DNA from 4 places in the Kitasatospora sp. NPDC057738 genome. Region 1 is predicted to be linked to each of the others. Evidence: riboswitches for the same ligand, from Rfam matches in the RefSeq annotation. Region 1 holds a riboswitch; each other region holds the start of a gene.

Region 1 (4,203 bases):
TCGGCGAGCGGCTGGTCGTCGCGGACGAAGGACCAGGCGAGCATGGTGACCGGGCCGGTGAGCATGCCCTTGACCGGGCGGTCGGTCAGGCCCTGCGCGTAGCCGAACCAGTCGGTGGTCATCGGGTGCGGACGGGAGATGTCCCCGGCCAGCACCGGCGGGCGCACGTACCGGGTGCCGTACGACTGGACCCAGCCGTGCCGGGTGGCGAGGTAGCCGGTGAGCTGCTCGGCGAAGTACTGGACCATGTCGTTGCGCTCGGGCTCGCCGTGCACCAGGACGTCCAGCCCGGCCTTCTCCTGGTAGGCGACGACCTCGCGGACCTCCGCCTCCATCCGCTCCCGGTAGGCCGGGGCGTCGATCCGACCCGCCGTCAGATCGGCGCGGGCGGTGCGCAGTTCGGCGGTCTGGGGAAAGGAGCCGATGGTGGTGGTCGGCAGCAGCGGCAGCCCGAGCCGGGCGCGCTGGGCCTCGGCCCGCTGCGGGTACGCCTGGGCGCGCCGGGTGTCGTCGGCGGTGACGGCGGCGGCGCGGGCGCGCACCGCCGGGTCGCGGGTGATCGGGGAGTTGGCGCGGGAGGCGAGGTCGGCGCGGTTGGCGGCGAGCTCGGCGGTGATCGCGCCGGTGCCCTCGCGCAGGCCCCGGGCGAGCAGTGCCGCCTCGCCGGCCTTCTGTCGGGCGAAGGCCAGCCAGCGGGCGATCTGCGGGTCGATGTCGCGCTCCGCGGCGGCGTCGATCGGCACGTGCAGCAGCGAGCAGGACGGCGCCACGTCGACGGTGCCGGCGAGGCCGAGCAGGGTCGCCAGGGTCGCCAGTGACTTCTCCAGGTCGTTGATCCAGATGTTGCGCCCGTCGATCACCCCCGCCACCAGCCGCTTGCCGGGCAGGCCGCCGGCGGCGGCGAGGTCCTCCAGGTTGGTGGCGGCCGGGCCGGTGAAGTCCAGCGCCAGGCCCTCGACCGGGGCCTTGGCCAGCACCGGCAGCGCCTCGCCGAGCCGGTCGAAGTAGCTCGCGACCAGCAGCTTGGGCCGCTCGGTGAGACCGCCCAGCTCGCGGTAGGCGCGGGCGGCCGCGTTGAGCTCGGCCGGGGTGCGGTCCTGCACCAGCGCGGGCTCGTCCAGCTGCACCCACGCGGCGCCGGCGGCACGCAACTCCGCCAGCAGCCGGGCGTAGACGGGCAGCAGCCGGTCCAGCAGGGTGATCGGCTGGAAGTCGGCGGCCACCCCGGGCGCCGGCTTGGCGAGCAGCAGGTAGCTGACCGGCCCGACCAGCACCGGCCGGGCGGCGTGGCCGAGCAGCAGCGCCTCGCGCAGCTCGCCGACCACCTTGGCCGGGTTCGCGGCGAACACCGTGTCCGGGCCCAACTCAGGTACCAGGTAGTGGTAGTTGGTGTCGAACCACTTGGTCATCTCCAACGGGGCGACGTCCTGGTTGCCGCGCGCCATCGCGAAGTACCCGGCCAGCGGGTCGGCGTCGACCGCCTCCCGGTGCCGCGGCGGGATCGCGCCGACCGCCACCGTGGTGTCCAGCACGTGGTCGTAGAGCGAGAAGTCGCCGGTCGGCACCTCCGCGACCCCCGCCTCGACGAGCTGCGCCCAGTTCGTCCGACGCAGGTCGGCGGCGGTCGCCAGCAGCGCCTCGGCCGCGACCGCGCCCCTCCAGTACCCCTCGATCGCCTTCTTCAATTCACGGCCCCGGCCCTGACGGGGGTATCCGTGGGCGGTGGCGACGCTCGCCGCGGCTGCGGACTTCGTGGTCAAGGGACTCTCCTTCGCGAGTCTGGATCCTCAAGTGCCCGGTGACGGCACGAGGACGCGAAGGGATGACGGACCGGACGGACGACCGCACCCGTGCGCGGCTCCGCCCGATATGGTCGCCGACCCGCCCACGAGGTCACCGGATGGCCGCGCGCGAACGCTCGCGCACGGGCAGTGGCAGGTCTTCGGACTCGCGGGCACACCCACCTCGGCCGAAACCGGGGCGGACACCTACTGGCCGTCGCTTCCCAGACCCGTCCCGGGTCCAGTGCGTATGACGGCGGTCGTTCCCACTCACCGCTGCGGGGCAGTCCCGGATTCCCACCGGGTTCCCTCTTGCGACGCGCCTGCCTGGCGGACAGGGCGAACCAGCTGCACCGCCAGCTTAGGGGCAAACCGTCGGCGTCGAGGCGGAAATCTCGCAAGGCGTCCGCGTGGTGAGACGCGGGCTCCGCGCCCGGCCCCGGGCGGCGCACCCGGGGGCGAACGGCAGAATGGCTCCCATGCGGCACATCTTCGTCATCGGCATCGGCGCGGGCGACCCCGACCACCTCACCCTGCAGGCGGTCAAGGCGATCGGTCGCACCGACGTCTTCTTCATCCTCGACAAGAGCGAGGAACGGCAGGACCTGATCGCGCTGCGTCGCCGGATGCTGGCCGACCACGGACGGCCCGGGCACCGCGTGGTCGCGGCGCCGGACGCCGAACGGGACCGCGCCACCCCCGCGTACGCGGCCGCCGTGGACGACTGGCGCGTCCGCCGCGCCGATCTGGTCGAACGGCTGGTCGCCGAGCACCTCGGCCCGGGCGAGAACGGCGCCTTCCTGGTCTGGGGCGACCCCGCCCTCTACGACAGCGTCATCGCCGTGGTGGACGACGTGTCGAACCGGGGCGGCGTGCCCTTCGCGTACGAGGTGGTCCCGGGCATCAGCAGCGTCTCCGCGCTCGCCGCCCGGCACCGCACCACATTGACCCGGGTCGGGCGGCCGGTGCAGATCACCACCGGCCGCCGCCTCGCCGAGGGTTTCCCCGAGGGGGTGGACGACGTGGTGGTGATGCTCGACGGCCGGGCCGCCTTCGCCGGGATCGACCCCGAGGGGCTGGAGATCCACTACGGCGCCTACCTCGGCACCCCCGACGAGGTGCTCGTCTCCGGTCCGCTCGCCGAGGCCGCCCCGCGCATCCGCGAGCTGCGTGAGCGGGCCCGGGAGCGCAAGGGCTGGATCATGGACACCTACCTGCTGCGACGCTCGGACGGCTGACCCGACGCCTGCCGGAAGTCCGACGGCCGGCCGGCACGCCCGGCGCCCGGCGATCCGGGCGTCGCCGACGGCGATGGCGATGGCGATGGCGGAACAGTTCCCGAACAGCCCGCACGATCGGCGTGCGGGCCTGCGGAGAACGGAGACTGACGGACCGTCAAGGGCAGTGGGTCCCGGCGGTCGGCAACACGGCAGCACGGCGGAACGGCGGAACGGCGGAACGGCGGAACGGCGGAACGGCGGAACGGCGGAACGGCGGAACGGCGGAACGGCGGAACGGCGGAACGGCGGAACGGGAACAGCGGCCCGGACTCATGCGTGCCCGTCTCCGTCCTCGCGGAGAACACGGACCACCCGCGACCGGTGTCCCGACTCCCGGATCCACGCCCGCCGCGTCGGGCGGCAGCCCTCAGTCCAGGAGCTTCGCCACCACCCGGTCGAGCGCGCGGAGGTCCTCCGGCGGCAGCGCGAGCAGCGCGTCCGGCGGCGTGGCGAGGATCCCGGTGGCGAGCGCGGCCTTGGCCTCGCCCTCCTCGGTGAGGTGGACCAGCTTGGAGCGCCGGTCCGCCGGGTTGGTGATGCGCTCGGCGAGCCCGCGCCGCACCAGGTCGTCCACGATGACGCTGGTGTACGGCGGGTCGGCGGTCAGCCGCTCGGCCAGCTCCCGCAGGGTGATCGGGCCGGCGGCGAGCCGGCGCAGCGCCCGGACCCGGCTGAAGCTCATGCCGAGGGCTTCGGCGACGGTCCTGCGGCGGTCGTGGCGCTCCAGCACGAGCGCGTACATCCCCTGCCAGACCCGGGCCGCCGTCGCGGCGTCCGTCCCGCTCCCCTCCGGGTGCCCACCGGTGTCGAGGCGCTCCATCAGGCGTCCACCGTCTCCTTCGTCTCCGTGCTTCCCTCGGCCGCCTCCTCGGCGGCGAGCCGCCGCGCCGTGCGCTCGGCCGTCGCCCGGGCCCAGCGGCCGGAAGTGAGCGTACCGGTGACCAGCACGGCGGCGCCGCAGCCGGCGATGATCCACCATGCCGTCCGGGCCGCCCCGGTGAAGGCCGCCGGGTCCGCGAGGGCGCTGCCGGCCATCAGCGCGCCGGTGACCGCGACGCCCAGGGACTGGCCGACCTGTCGGCTGGTGGAGGCCACCGCCGCCGCCACCCCGGCCTGCGAGCGGGGCATCCCGGAGACGGCGA
Region 2 (4,203 bases), on a different contig from region 1:
CCGGGCCCACCCGGCAGCCGTCCAGACTCCGTCCCCGGCCGTCGGAGACGAACGGGTCCCCGCCCTCGACGGTGACCACCCCGTGGTGGATCTCGTAGCCCTCCACCCGCTGCCCGAACGCCTCGCCGACCGGCCGCGCCAGCACCTTCTCGGCGCCGAACCGCACCTGCGTCGGCAGCAGGCCGAGGCCCTCGACGGCCCCCGCCTTCGACTCGACCTCGTCCACGATCGAGCGCGCCAGCATCTGGTAGCCGCCGCAGACCCCGAGGACCGGCAGCCCGGCCGCCGCCCGCGCCCGCAGCGCCGGCTCCAGGCCGCGCTCGCGCAGCCAGGCGAGGTCGGCGACGGTGGCCCGGGTCCCGGGCAGCACCACCAGGTCGGCGTCGGCCAGCTCCTCCGGGCGGGTCGCCCAGCGCACCAGCACGCCCGGCTCCTGCGCGAGCGCGTCCATGTCGGTGAAGTTGGACAGCCGCGGGAAGCGCACCACGGCCACCCGCAGCACGTCCGCGCCGTACGGCCCGGGCCCGTCCGCCCGGTCCACCACCGTCGACAGGTCCAGCGAGTCCTCGGCGTCCAGCCAGAGCCCGGGCAGCATCGGCAGCGTGCCCAGCACCGGACGGCCGGTCAGCCCGTGCAGCATCTCCAGCCCGGGCGCGAGCAGCCGCGCGTCACCGCGGAACTTGTTGACGAACCAGCCGGCCACGTGCCGCTGGTCCTCCGCCGACAGCAGCGCCAGCGTCCCGTACATCGCCGCGAAGACCCCGCCGCGGTCGATGTCCCCGACCACCACCACCGGCAGGGCGGCGGCCGTCGCCAGGCCCATGTTGGCGATGTCGCGGTCGCGCAGGTTGATCTCGGCGGGCGAGCCCGCGCCCTCGCAGACCACCACGTCGTAGCGGCCGCGCAGGTCCGCCAGGCACTCCAGGGCACGCTCCAGCAGGACGGGCTTGCGCTCGCGGTAGTCCAGCGCGCCCACCTCCGCCACCGGCCTGCCGAGCAGCACCACCTGGCTGCGGCCGTCCGCGCCCGGCTTGAGCAGCACCGGGTTCATCGCCGCCTCCGGCTCCACCCGGGCGGCCTGCGCCTGCATCGCCTGGGCGCGGCCGATCTCGGCGCCGTCGGCGGTGACGAAGGAATTGAGCGACATGTTCTGCGCCTTGAACGGCGCGACCCGCACGCCCTGGCGGACGAGCCAACGGCAGATCCCGGCCGTCACCACGCTCTTGCCCGCGTCCGAGGTCGTCCCCGCGACCAGCAGCGCCTTGCTCATGCCCGTCCCCTCTTCCTCAGCAGCATCCGCAGCAGGACGTGCCCCGCGACCGTCGTACCCAGCGCCAGTGCGCCCACCCGCCGGGAGAGCGCACAGGCGCGCTCGATGTCGTCCACCGTCACCGGCCGCAGCTCCGCACCCAGCACGGGCCGGTGCTCCACCCGCTCGCCGTACCGCAGCGCCCCGCCCAGCCGTACGCCCACCGCGCCGGCGAACGCCGCCTCGGCCTGGCCCGCGTTCGGGCTCGGGTGCGCGGAGCCGTCGCGCCGCCAGACCCGCCAGGCCGTACGGGGCTCGGGCGCGGCGGCCACCGTCAGCAGCGCCGTCAGCCGGGCGCCCGGCCAGCCCGCCAGGTCGTCCAGCCGGGCCGAGGCCCAGCCGAACCGGGCGTGGCGCGGCGAGCGGTGACCCACCATCGCGTCCAGGGTGTTCACGGCGCGGAAGGCCAGCAGGCCGGGCGTGCCGGCCAGGGCGCCCCAGGTCAGCGCGTTCACCACGGCGTCGGCGGTGTTCTCGGCCACCGACTCGACCACCGCCCGGGCGATCTGCTGCCCGTCCAGCGCGCTCGGGTCCCGCCCGCACAGGTGCGGCAGCCGCTCCCGGGCGGCCGCGAGGTCGCCCGCGGCCAGCGAGCGGCCGATGGTGCGCGCCTCCCGGGTCAGCGAGGTGCCGCCGAGCACCGTCCAGGTCGCGGCCGCCGCCAGCACCGCCCGGCCCAGCGGACGCCGGCCCACCGTACGGTCCAGGGCGAGCGCGCCCGCCACGACCGCGCCCACGCACAGCGCCGTGTACCCGGCCCCCGCGCCGCGGTCGTCGCGCCACAGCCGACGCTCCAGCCGGGTCGCGGCGCTGCCGAAGACGGCCACCGGATGGCCCCGGCGGGGGTCGGCGAAGCGGGCGTCGGCGACATGGCCCGCGACGGCGCCGAGCGCGAACGCGGCTGCGCGGGCCAGCGGGCGCGGCGAGGAGGAGGGCCCGAGCGGGGTCATCGGGGGCACGGCGGAAGGCAGCTCGGAGTCCGGTGGGGCGGGGCAGCCTGCATCGCGTGCGTGTCCTCACTCAGGGTCCGCGCCCTGGATCGACGTGACGGGGGCGAGAGTCTCCTGGCTTCCGGGTCGAACGCACCCCCGGAGCCTTCCAGCGGCCGTCGACGGCCGCCGTGGCGATGTTCCGAGCGTGCTCCCCGGTGACAGTGGCGGGACCGCGCCGGAATTCCACCGGCTTCCTCTCCATGCCTCCGTTTGGCCCCAGGATCCCATCACGGGCCCGAACCGGGAGTCAACCGAGGTCACGGAGGGGTTGGTCACACGCGGACGCCGCCGACGCGCCGGGGGATCGCCGGCGCGGGGCCGCCCTCCACCGGGAACACCACGTCCCCTCCCACCGGGGCACCGCCGGCTCCGCCGCCCCGCCCTCACCACCGACACCCCTGCCGCCCGCTCCCGGCACCTCCTCGGCGCCGCCGGGCCGCCGCCCGGGTGACCCGGACGGCCCAGCCCGGTGGCCGGGCGGACGGAGCGCCGGTGAACTGGTGCCCGAACACCGTCCGGTCCGTGAGCAACAGAGCGGGGAGCGAAATGCGTTGGGGAACCGCCGCCGTCGTGGCGGCCGCCGCGGTCGGGGCCGCCGTGCTGGTGATCGGCCGTCGGGCCTCCGAGCGGACGGTCCGTCCGGTGGCCGCCGTCCCGAAGTCCGGGCCGGTCCTGGTCCGCGGCCTCGCCCCCGGCCGCGTCACCTTCACCCGCGGCCCCGAGAGCCTGCGCCCCGGCCGCTGGGCGGTCGAGTGGGCGGACGGCGGGCACGCGGTCGTCGAGGAGGTCCTGCACAGCGACGAGCGGGGCGTCACCCGCCGGCTGCTCCGCGCCGACCGGGGCACGCTCACCCCCGGCACCGAGGTCCGCTTCACCCCCCGGGTCCACCTCGGCGACCCCACCGAGGCACTCGGCCTCCCCTTCACCGACACCACCGCCGACGGCGAGCTCGGCGCCCTTCCCGCCTGGCGGCTCGACGGCAAGCGCGGCACCTGGGTGATCCTGGTGCACGGCCCCGAGGCCGACCGCCAGCAGACCCTCCCGGTGCTCCCCGTCCTCGACCGGCTCGGCCTGCCCACCCTCGCCGTCACCTACCGCGGCGACCAGGGCGCCCCCGCCTCCCCGGACGGGCTCAGCCACTTCGGCGAGACCGAGTGGCGCGACATCGAGGCGGCGGTACGGCTGGCGCTCGACAGCGGCGCGGGCAAGGTGATCCTCTACGGCTGGTCGGTCGGCGCGACCACGGCCCTCCAGACCGCGGCCCGCACCGCGTGGCCGCACGCCGTCAGCGGCCTCATCCTCGACTCGCCGGTGCTCGACCTCCCGGTCTCCGCCCGCCGGGACGCCGCCCGGGCCGGGTTCCAGGGCGTCGCCGCCGAGCTCGGGGCCCTGGCCGCGGAGGGCCGCACCGGCGTCGACCTCGCCGACTTCGCCCGCATCGCCGACGGCACCGACCTGCGGGTGCCCACCCTTCTCCTGCACAGCCCCGAGGACCGGATCGCGCCCTTCGGCAGCGCCGAGAAGCTGGCCGCCGCCCGTCGCGACGTGGTCAGCCTCCAGGCCTTCCCCGGTGCCGACCACGCCGCCCTCTGGAACACCGCTCCCGACCGGTACACCGAACTGCTCCGCCGCTGGCTCACGCCGCTGCTGTAGGGCGCCGCCGGCGGGTCCTCGCCGGAACGTCTCCCGGACGTGCCGCGGTCGGTGCTCCGCTTCCGCCCCTGCGGATCGGAACGCGGCCCCACCGCCGAGGTCCGAGCCGGCCCGTTGGTTCGCCCCGTCGACCCGTCGCCCCGTCGACCCGTCGACCCGTCGACCCGATCCGTCCGATCCGTCCGACAGGGTCCGCGAGGCCCGCAAGACCCACGGGCCGCGCCCTCGCCCCCCTCCGCGTGCGGGCGT
Region 3 (4,203 bases), on a different contig from region 1:
CCGACTCCGCGCGGGCCGCAGCGCTCGCCGACGAGTCCGACCTGCCCCGGCTGCGGGCGGTGCGGACCCGGCTGCGCGGGGTCTTCGAGGCCGCCGCGGAGGGGGACGAGATCCGCGGCGTCGACCTGCTGAACAGCCTGCTGATGGAGTACCCGGTCAGCCCGCTGGTCTCCGGGCACGACTACCTGGACGACGCCGGACGACCGCGCTGGCACCTGCACCTGGCCGACAACTCCCCCACCGCCACCGCGCACTTCACCGCGGTCGCCTGCATGGGCCTGGCCGTCCACCTGACCGAGCTGGGCGCCGACCGGCTCGGCATCTGCCAGGCCGCGCCCTGCCGCAACGCCTACCTGGACACCTCGACCAACCGCTCCCGCCGCTACTGCTCGGACCGCTGCGCTACCCGCGCCAACGTGGCCGCCTACCGGGCCCGCAAGCGCCAGGAGGCGGAGGCGGCGGCCCGGGGCGGGTCCTAGACGTCCTCCACCCAGGCACCGAGCCGGCGGGCGAGGCCCGGCACCCGGGCCAGCCGCGGGGTGAGCAGCAGCCGCTCCAGCCGGCGCCCCGGCGCCAGCCAGACCGGGCTCGGGCGCAGCCGCAGCAGCACCCGGCCGAGCACCAGCTCGTCCGGCACGGCGCCGTAGCTGCGGCTGTCGCTGTCCACCGGGCGGTTGTCGGAGAGCAGCCACCAGCCCGTGGCCCGGCGCTCGGCGGCCCGCTTCACCACCAGCAGGTCCTGCTGGAAGGGGTGCCGGAAGACCACCACCGCGCCCGGCCGGATCGGCGCGCCGTAGCGGACCAGCAGTTGGTCGCCCTCGCGCAGGGTCGGGGCCATCGACGGCCCCGCCACGTCGACCAGTCCGAACGGCAGCGCGCCGCCCCGGTCCGGCCCCCCGGCCCCGGCGTCCTGCGGTCGCGTGCTCCGCGCCACGACTCCTCCTCCTGCTCCGCCCGCCCCCAGTCTGCCGTACGGACCGTCACCGGTCCGATGTCCGGATTACCCCGGTTCCTGGTCCGTCTTTTGCCCTAGGCCCGCCGCCCGATCGCGAAACGGCGAGGCCGGAAGGGTAATCTCGGGCGCGGGAAGACGATCTAAGGAAGGACTCCCATGTTCTCTCGTCTGTTTGCACCTCGCGCCACCGCCCACGCCCACTGCGACCTGCCCTGCGGCGTGTACGACCCGGCGCAGGCCAAGCTGGAGGCCGAGTCGGTCAAGGCCACCCAGGAGAAGTACCAGGCCAACGAGGACCCGCACTTCCGCGCCCGCGCCATCATCATCAAGGAGCAGCGCGCCGAGGCCGTCAAGCACCACATCTCGGTGCTGTGGAGCGACTACTTCAAGGCCCCGCACTTCGAGAAGTACCCGCAGCTGCACCAGCTGATCAACGACACCCTGAAGGCCGCCTCGGCCGCCAAGGCGTCCACCGACCCGGCCACCGGCCAGGCCCTGCTGGACCTGATCGCCGAGGTCGACAAGATCTTCTGGGAGACCAAGCAGGCCTGAGCCTGACGCGTCGCCACCCGACCGCCCCCGTCCGCACCGCCGGACGGGGGCGGTCGCGCGTTCCCGGCCCGCCCAGGGCCGGTAAGGGTTGCCTGCCCTGAGTGGCTGTTATGCTGCCAGGGCGTCCGAGGGGGAAGTCCGGTGTGAATCCGGCGCTGACCCGCAACGGTGAGCACGGCCCGTACCAGCCCGTACGGCCCGCGCCAGCCCGATCGCCCCCGGCCGCTGAACTCCCGACAACTCGCCGCGGACTGCGAGGGGAACGGCGCCCAGGCACGCCTTCGGCCGGCGCCCGCCCCGGCGCACCCGCGGCCCGAGGCAAGGCGCACCCGTGGACCGTGCAGTCGTGGACCGTGCAGTCGGCCCGCCCACCCGTCGAATACCCGTCGTCCCGCTCGCCGCCGGCCTCGTCGCCGCCCTGCTGCTGTCGCTGCTCTGCGGGGTCGCCCTCGGCTCCTCCGGACTCGGCCTGCCCCGGGTGCTGCGGCTGCTGGGCGCCGGGCTGACCGGCGGACGGCTGGACGCGGACGAGGCGGCCGCGTACGCGATCGTCTGGGAGATCCGGCTGCCGCGCACCGTGCTGGCCGCCGTCGTCGGCGCCGGACTCGCCGCCTGCGGGGTCGCCGTCCAGGCCCTGGTGCGCAACGCGCTGGCCGACCCCTTCGTGCTCGGCATCTCCTCCGGCGCGGCCGTCGGCGCCAACGCCGTCCTGCTCTTCGGCGCCTTCGCCTCGCTCGGGGTGTGGGCGATCTCCGCCTCCGCCTTCGGCTCCGCGCTGGCCGCCATGACGCTCGTCTACCTCGCCGCCCGCACCGCGTACGGACTCACCCCGCTGCGCCTGGTGCTCACCGGCACCGCGCTGTCCTACGGCTTCTCCGCCGCCACCACCCTGATGGTCTTCGCCGCCGACCGCGGCGAGGCCGCCCGGGACGCCATGATGTGGCTGCTCGGCAGCCTCGGCGGCGCCACCTGGGGCAAGGTGCCGATCGCCGCCGTCACGGTGGTGGCCGGCCTCGCGTACCTGGCCTGCGCCGCCGGACGGCTGGACGCGCTCGCCATGGGCGACGAGACCTCCGCCTCGCTCGGCGTGGACCCGGACCGGCTGCGCCGCGAGCTGTTCGTGGTGACCGCCGCCGTCACCGGCACCGTGGTCGCGGTCAGCGGGGCGATCGGCTTCGTCGGGCTGCTGATGCCGCACCTGGCGCGGATGCTGGTCGGCGCCGGGCACCGCCGGGTGCTGGTGATCGCGCCGCTCGCCGGGGCACTGCTGCTGGTCTGGGTGGACATCGCCTCGCGCACCCTGCTGGCACCCGCCGAACTGCCCGTCGGGGTGTTCACCGCGGTGCTCGGCGTGCCCGCCTTCCTGCTGATGATGCGCCGCCGCGGCCAGGCCCTCGGAGGAACCCGGTGACCGACGTGACCACGGCGACCGACCCGACCGGCCCGGCCGCGCCCGACCCGGCGCGGGCCCAGGACCTCGCCGTCGACGCCGTCTCGGTGGAGCTGGCCGGCACCCGGCTGGTCCACGAGGTGAACCTGGCGGCCGCCGCCGGGCAGGTGGTCGGGCTGGTCGGCCCGAACGGCAGCGGCAAGTCGACCCTGCTGCGCTGCGTCTACCGGGTGCTGAAGCCGGCCGGCGGCGTGGTCCGGCTGGCCGGCGACGACCTGCACGCCCTGAGCGCCCGCGACACGGCCCGCCGGGTGGCCGCGCTGACCCAGGAGCACTCCGCCGAGTTCGACTTCACCGTCGCCGAGGTGGTCGCCATGGGCCGGCTGCCGCACCGCCGCGGCTTCGGCTCCCCGGCCGACGGGGACGCGGAGCGCTGCGCCGGGGCGCTGCGCAAGGTCCGGGCCGGGCACCTCGCCGAGCGCGGCTTCCTGAGCCTGTCCGGGGGCGAGAAGCAGCGGGTGCTGTTCGCCCGCGCGCTGGTCCAGGAACCGCGCCTGCTGGTGCTGGACGAACCCACCAACCACCTCGACATCGCCCACCAGTTGGAGGTGCTGGCGCTCGCCCGCGAGGCCGGCCCGACGGTGCTCACCGCGCTGCACGACCTCAACCTGGCGGCCGGCCACTGCGACCTGGTCTACGTGCTGCGGGCCGGGCGGATCGTCGCCTCCGGCCCGCCCCACGAGGTGCTCCGCCCCGCCCTGCTGGCCGAGGTGTTCGGCGTCCGCGCCACCCCGGTGCGGCACCCGGAGACCGGCGCCCTCCAGCTGCTGTTCGACCGGCTCGCCCCCTCCTCCTGACCCGTCCCGCCTGCCCAGAGGAACCACCTTGCGCACCAAGGCCGTTGCCACCGCCGCCCTGCTCGTCCTCGGACTCACCGCCTGCGGCGCCGAGATCGCCCCGAAGGAGGCCGCCACCGCCTCCGCCCACTACCCGGTGACGGTGGACAACTGCGGGCAGAAGCTCACCTTCGCGCAGAAGCCCGCCCGGGTGGTGACCAACGACGTCAACATCACCGAGCTGATGCTCTCCCTCGGCCTCGCCGACCGGATGGCCGGCTACGTGATGCCCGACGACAAGGGCCGGATCGACAAGGTGGCCTGGAAGGACGGCTACCAGCAGACCACCTGGCTCTCCAAGAAGGTGCTCACCAAGGAGATCGCCCTCGACGCCCGGGCCGACCTGGTCCTCGCCGGCTGGCACTACGGCTTCGACGAGGGCGCCGGCGTCACCCCGCAGGCCTTCAAGG
Region 4 (4,203 bases), on a different contig from region 1:
GACCGGGCCACCGGCGAGCGGGGCGTCGGACGGACGGGTGGTCGAGCCGTCACCGGGACCGGGCGCGACGGAGGTCGGGGACGTCGTCGCGGTCCGCGTGCCGGTGCCCGTCGGGGTCGGCGTACCGGTCGCGGTCGCGGTGCCCGTGGGCGTGCCGGTCGGTGTCCCCGTGGGAGTCCCCGTGGGCGTTCCGGTCGGCGTCCCCGTGGGAGTCGGCGTCGGCGTACCCCCGAGGTTGCGGCTCAGCGTGCCGAAGGAGATCCCGGTGGCGCCGCCGAGCACCTGTGTGGAGGCACGGACGTCCGAGCCCTGCTGGCCGCCCGAGGCGACGTTGAACCCGCCGTCGCCGTTCTGCTGCCCGGCGAGGAAGTCGAGCGCCTTGGCGATCTGTGCACCGTGGATCGACCGACGGAGCGTCATGCCCTGGATCGCGAGCGCGGCCGAGTTGGTGGAGTCTCCGGCCGCGCCGGGGAATCCGCCGTCGGGGAGCTGCCGCGCGGCCAGCCAGGTGGTCCCCCTGTCGACCGCCTGCGCCGCCTCGTCGCCCGGAACCAGGGCCAGGGCCATGACGGCCATCGCCGTACTGTCCACATCCGAGTCGCCGGTGGCCGGGATCAGGCTCGGCCAGGAGCCGTCCGGGTGCTGCAGGCCCTTCAGGTAGGCGATCGCAGGGGCTGCGCCGGCGGCGTCGCCGGCCCGGAGCTGGGCCATGACGGCGAGCGCCTGGGAGAACACCGAGGTCGCGTAGACGTAGTTGCCGGGGGCGGCGCAGCCGGTGTTCGCGTCGGCCTTGGTGCACACCATCGCGGCGAGGGCGGCGATCAGGTCGCGGCCGCCGAAGGCGCGCGGGTCGCGGCCCACGACCTCGGCGAGCAGCGCCTCCTTGCCGATGGACCCGCCGCCGGCGTACTCGGTGCCGATGGCCGTCCAGTCGTTGACGGTGCGCTCGCTCGCGTCCTTGCCCTGCTGGTCCAGGAAGTCGACGATCCGGCGCAGCGCGGCGTCGTCGGTGCCGGTGGCGGCCAGGGCGTAGGCGCCGTCGATGGTCAGGCCGAAGTCGGCGAAGGCCGGGAACCCCTCGTAGTAGTGACCGTCGATCAGCCGGGCCGGGTCGGTGAGGTAGGCGCTCCCCTTCGCGGCGTCGGGCTTCCTCCCGGCGGGCGTGGTCGGGGGCGTGGTGGTCGGCGTGGTCGGCGGGGTGGTGGCGCCGTCCGGGTTGTGCCGGACGCTGGTGAGGTCGGTGCCGGTCAGGGCCAGGATGGCCTGTTCGGTGGCGGCGGCGTCCGGGTCGGTGGTCGACTCGTCGGGGCCGAAGCCGCCGTCCTTGCCCTGCCGGGCGGCGAGCCAGGCGGTGGCGGCGGCCTGTCGGGCGCCCTGGCCGGTGGCCCGGAAGGCCTGGGCGGCGCTCGCGGTGCTGGTGGTGTCGCCGGGGGCGCCGGCGTAGGGAAGGAGGGAGCCGTCGGGCTGCTGGCTCGCCGCGAGCCGGTCGGCGGCCTTCTCGGCGGCCGCCTCGTAGCCGGGGGCCGTGCGCAGGGCGAGGACGGCGATCGCGGTGGTGAGCGGGTCGGACTCGCAGTGGTCACCCGCGACGATCATCGAGCCGGCCATGCCGCCGTCGTCGCACTGGAGGACCGTGAACCGGGCGAGTGCCGGGGCGGGTGGGGTGATGCCGGCGCGCTGGAGCGCGATGACCCCGAGGGACTGGACCCAGGGCGAGGCCGCGCCGAGGAAGTCCCCGGCGGCGGTGCACTTCCCGTTCTCCCCGGCTGCCGTGCAGACGTGGTCGGTGAGCGCGGCAAGCGGGTCCCGCCCGCCGAAGGTGCGGGGGTCGCGGCCGGTGCTCTCGGCGACGAGGGCCAGCAGGGCGGCGGCTCTGGTGTCGGGTGCGCCGGCGGGGCCGTCGGGGTACAGGAAGGCATCGATGTGGTCGGCGAGGAAGCCGACCACCTTGCGCAGTGCCGGGTCCTGCGTTCCGGCGGCGGCGAGTGCGACGGCGGTGAGGGCGGTCCGGGGGTAGTCCGGCCCCGGGGCGGCCCAGTTCTCCATGTGGTCGCCGCCGACGAGCTGACCGGCCAGCCAGGCGGCCGCGGCGGCCGGATCACCGATGGGGGACGGCGTGCCGGTGGGGCTCGGCGTCCCCGGGGACGTGGCGGACGGCGAGGCGCTCGCGGAGGGGGACGAGGAAGGCGAAGGGGACGCCGAGGAGCCACCGTTCTTCGCGCGGACCGAGTCCGGGGTGAAGTCCGGCGCCCCGCTGGTGCCCCCGATGTCGGTGCCGCCGTACACCCAGGCCTCGACCTCGCCGGGCTTGGGCTGCTGCGTGCCGGCGCCGAACCGGCTGTAGGACCAGGTCTGTTGGCCGGGTGCGGCGATCCAGTACGACCAGTACGCGGTGGCCTGCGGGGTGTTGACGCACGGCTCCTCGGCCGGAGTCGGGTACTGGACACCGCCGTTGAAGGTCCCGGTGCCGAGTCGGCAGATGAAGGCGGGCCCGTCGCGCTCGGTGCCGGTCGTGGTGAATCCCGCGTTGTGCAGCAGGTTCATCCCCGTCGTCGGGTGGGCGTCACAGCCCCGGACGACCCCGCCGCCCCAGTGGCTGAAGTCGACGGCGACGATCGCGCCCGTCGTCGCCGTGCACTGCTCGATCGGATCGGCTGCCGCGGAGCCGGGGTGGCCCAGCAGGACGGTTCCTCCCGCGGCCACTGCGACGGCCGTGGTGATCAGAAGCGAGCCCAGTTCTCTGCTTCTGTGACGCGTAGGACTGCTGCTGACCCTCACCGGCGACTCCCCGATCGGTCGTCGGGGTCCCACGGCGCAGCCGACGGCTCTCCCCGGCACGGGGCGCCGTCGCGACCGCGTCGTAGTCCACGACGACGCATGTACTCATGAACAAGGCCCCGGCGCAGGCATTCCGGCTCACCGGCCCTTGCGGGCGGGTCTACGGTTGCGGGTCAGCGCCGGAATCGGACCGGCTTCCCCTGACTGCCGAGGACTAAAAAGCGGTTCATCACACCATGTGCTCGGAGTCGTCGTCAACGAGTCGTCATGTCACTTTCGCCACCTCGTAGATCCGTTCACGGGTGCGGTAACGTCCGCGGTGGCCGAGCGGGGGAATCCGGTGCGAATCCGGAGCTGACGCGCAGCGGTGTGGGGCGGTGGTTGCACCGGCCCCGAGCCCGAATGCCCGCGCGGTCGTGCAGCACCAGCACCAGCCCGCCCACGCGATCCGGGCGGCCGCCGCCCCGTACCACCGCGCTCTCGGACGAGCGCTGGGGTCCCGGGGCAGGACCGGCGCGCCCGTCACCCCAAGGAGCCCGTTCCGTGTCCGTTCCCGCGCACTCGCGCTTCGTCTCCTCACGCCTCGCTTCCGCGGCGACCGTCTCGATGGCCGCCTGCGCCCTCCTGATGTCGGCCGTCCCTGCGCACGCCACCGCCTCGCCGAGCCAGATAGCCACCTCCAGGACCACCGGCGTCACGTACCTCAAGTCCCTCCAGGCCGCCGACGGCAGTTACGTCACCGGCGGCGGGCTCTCCAACGAGTGGGCCTTCAGCGCGCTCGCCGCCGCCGGCACCGCCGCGGCCGATGTCGCCCCTGGCGGTGACACGAGCAAGAACGCGCGCCTGGTCTACCGCAACCAGCTCGCCGCGAGCAGTTGGCCGAGCACCTCGCCGGTCGTCACCGACTACGAGCGTGGCATCCTCAACTCCTACGCGGCCGGCATCGACCCCGCGCGGATCGGCCCGGGCCGCAACCTCGTGGCCGACCTCGCCGCCTACTGGCAGACCGCCGAACCCGGCTACTACGGCCCGTCCGCGAACTTCAACGGGACCGTCTTCGGCCTGCTCGCCCTCGGCGGCGCCAAGACCCGGAGCGGCGGACAACGCGTCCCGCAGTCCCTGCTGAACGCCTCGGTCGCGACCGTGCGCGCCAACCAGCACAACGACGGCGGCTGGAACTACAGCAAGGCCGCCGGCGACCCGACCGCGCTCGCCCAGGGCAGCGACATCGACATGACCGGTGCCGCCATGGCCTCCCTGTGTGTCGGCGGCGTCCCGGGCACCGACGCCGCGATCGTGGCCGCGAAGAACTTCCTCAAGGGCAAGCTCGCCTCCTCCGGCGCCTTCAACGCCATGTTCGGCGTCAACACCGACTCCAACGGCTGGGCCGTGTCCGGCCTCAACGCCTGCGGCATCAACCCCCAG

Evidence for each region. Region 1 has a riboswitch for cobalamin ahead of metE (5-methyltetrahydropteroyltriglutamate--homocysteine S-methyltransferase). Riboswitches for the same ligand answer to the same signal wherever they lie in the genome.
Region 2: linked by a shared signal. The riboswitch ahead of ACFVGO_RS15425 (cobalamin biosynthesis protein) and the one ahead of metE (5-methyltetrahydropteroyltriglutamate--homocysteine S-methyltransferase) in region 1 are both predicted to bind cobalamin.
Region 3: linked by a shared signal. The riboswitch ahead of ACFVGO_RS12085 (FecCD family ABC transporter permease) and the one ahead of metE (5-methyltetrahydropteroyltriglutamate--homocysteine S-methyltransferase) in region 1 are both predicted to bind cobalamin.
Region 4: linked by a shared signal. The riboswitch ahead of ACFVGO_RS27420 (prenyltransferase/squalene oxidase repeat-containing protein) and the one ahead of metE (5-methyltetrahydropteroyltriglutamate--homocysteine S-methyltransferase) in region 1 are both predicted to bind cobalamin.

The regions. Positions count from the first base shown of each region.
Region 1 covers NZ_JBHVJT010000005.1:124,222-128,424, forward strand. Annotated here, with positions in the region: gene metE (5-methyltetrahydropteroyltriglutamate--homocysteine S-methyltransferase) at 1-1,760, opposite strand, end outside; cobalamin riboswitch at 1,916-2,145, opposite strand; gene cobF (precorrin-6A synthase (deacetylating)) at 2,261-3,019, shown strand; gene ACFVGO_RS04505 (MarR family transcriptional regulator) at 3,429-3,881, opposite strand; gene ACFVGO_RS04510 (MFS transporter) at 3,881-4,203, opposite strand, start outside.
Region 2 covers NZ_JBHVJT010000023.1:80,316-84,518, reverse strand. Annotated here, with positions in the region: gene ACFVGO_RS15430 (cobyric acid synthase) at 1-1,270, opposite strand, end outside; gene ACFVGO_RS15425 (cobalamin biosynthesis protein) at 1,267-2,259, opposite strand; cobalamin riboswitch at 2,367-2,499, opposite strand; gene ACFVGO_RS15420 (alpha/beta hydrolase) at 2,848-3,954, shown strand.
Region 3 covers NZ_JBHVJT010000017.1:106,379-110,581, reverse strand. Annotated here, with positions in the region: gene ACFVGO_RS12100 (CGNR zinc finger domain-containing protein) at 1-479, shown strand, start outside; gene sodX (nickel-type superoxide dismutase maturation protease) at 476-838, opposite strand; gene sodN (superoxide dismutase, Ni) at 1,112-1,507, shown strand; cobalamin riboswitch at 1,596-1,746, shown strand; gene ACFVGO_RS12085 (FecCD family ABC transporter permease) at 1,854-2,918, shown strand; gene ACFVGO_RS12080 (ABC transporter ATP-binding protein) at 3,005-3,754, shown strand; gene ACFVGO_RS12075 (ABC transporter substrate-binding protein) at 3,783-4,203, shown strand, end outside.
Region 4 covers NZ_JBHVJT010000057.1:6,906-11,108, forward strand. Annotated here, with positions in the region: gene ACFVGO_RS27420 (prenyltransferase/squalene oxidase repeat-containing protein) at 1-2,703, opposite strand, end outside; cobalamin riboswitch at 2,884-3,025, opposite strand; cobalamin riboswitch at 3,109-3,186, shown strand; gene ACFVGO_RS27425 (hypothetical protein) at 3,385-4,203, shown strand, end outside.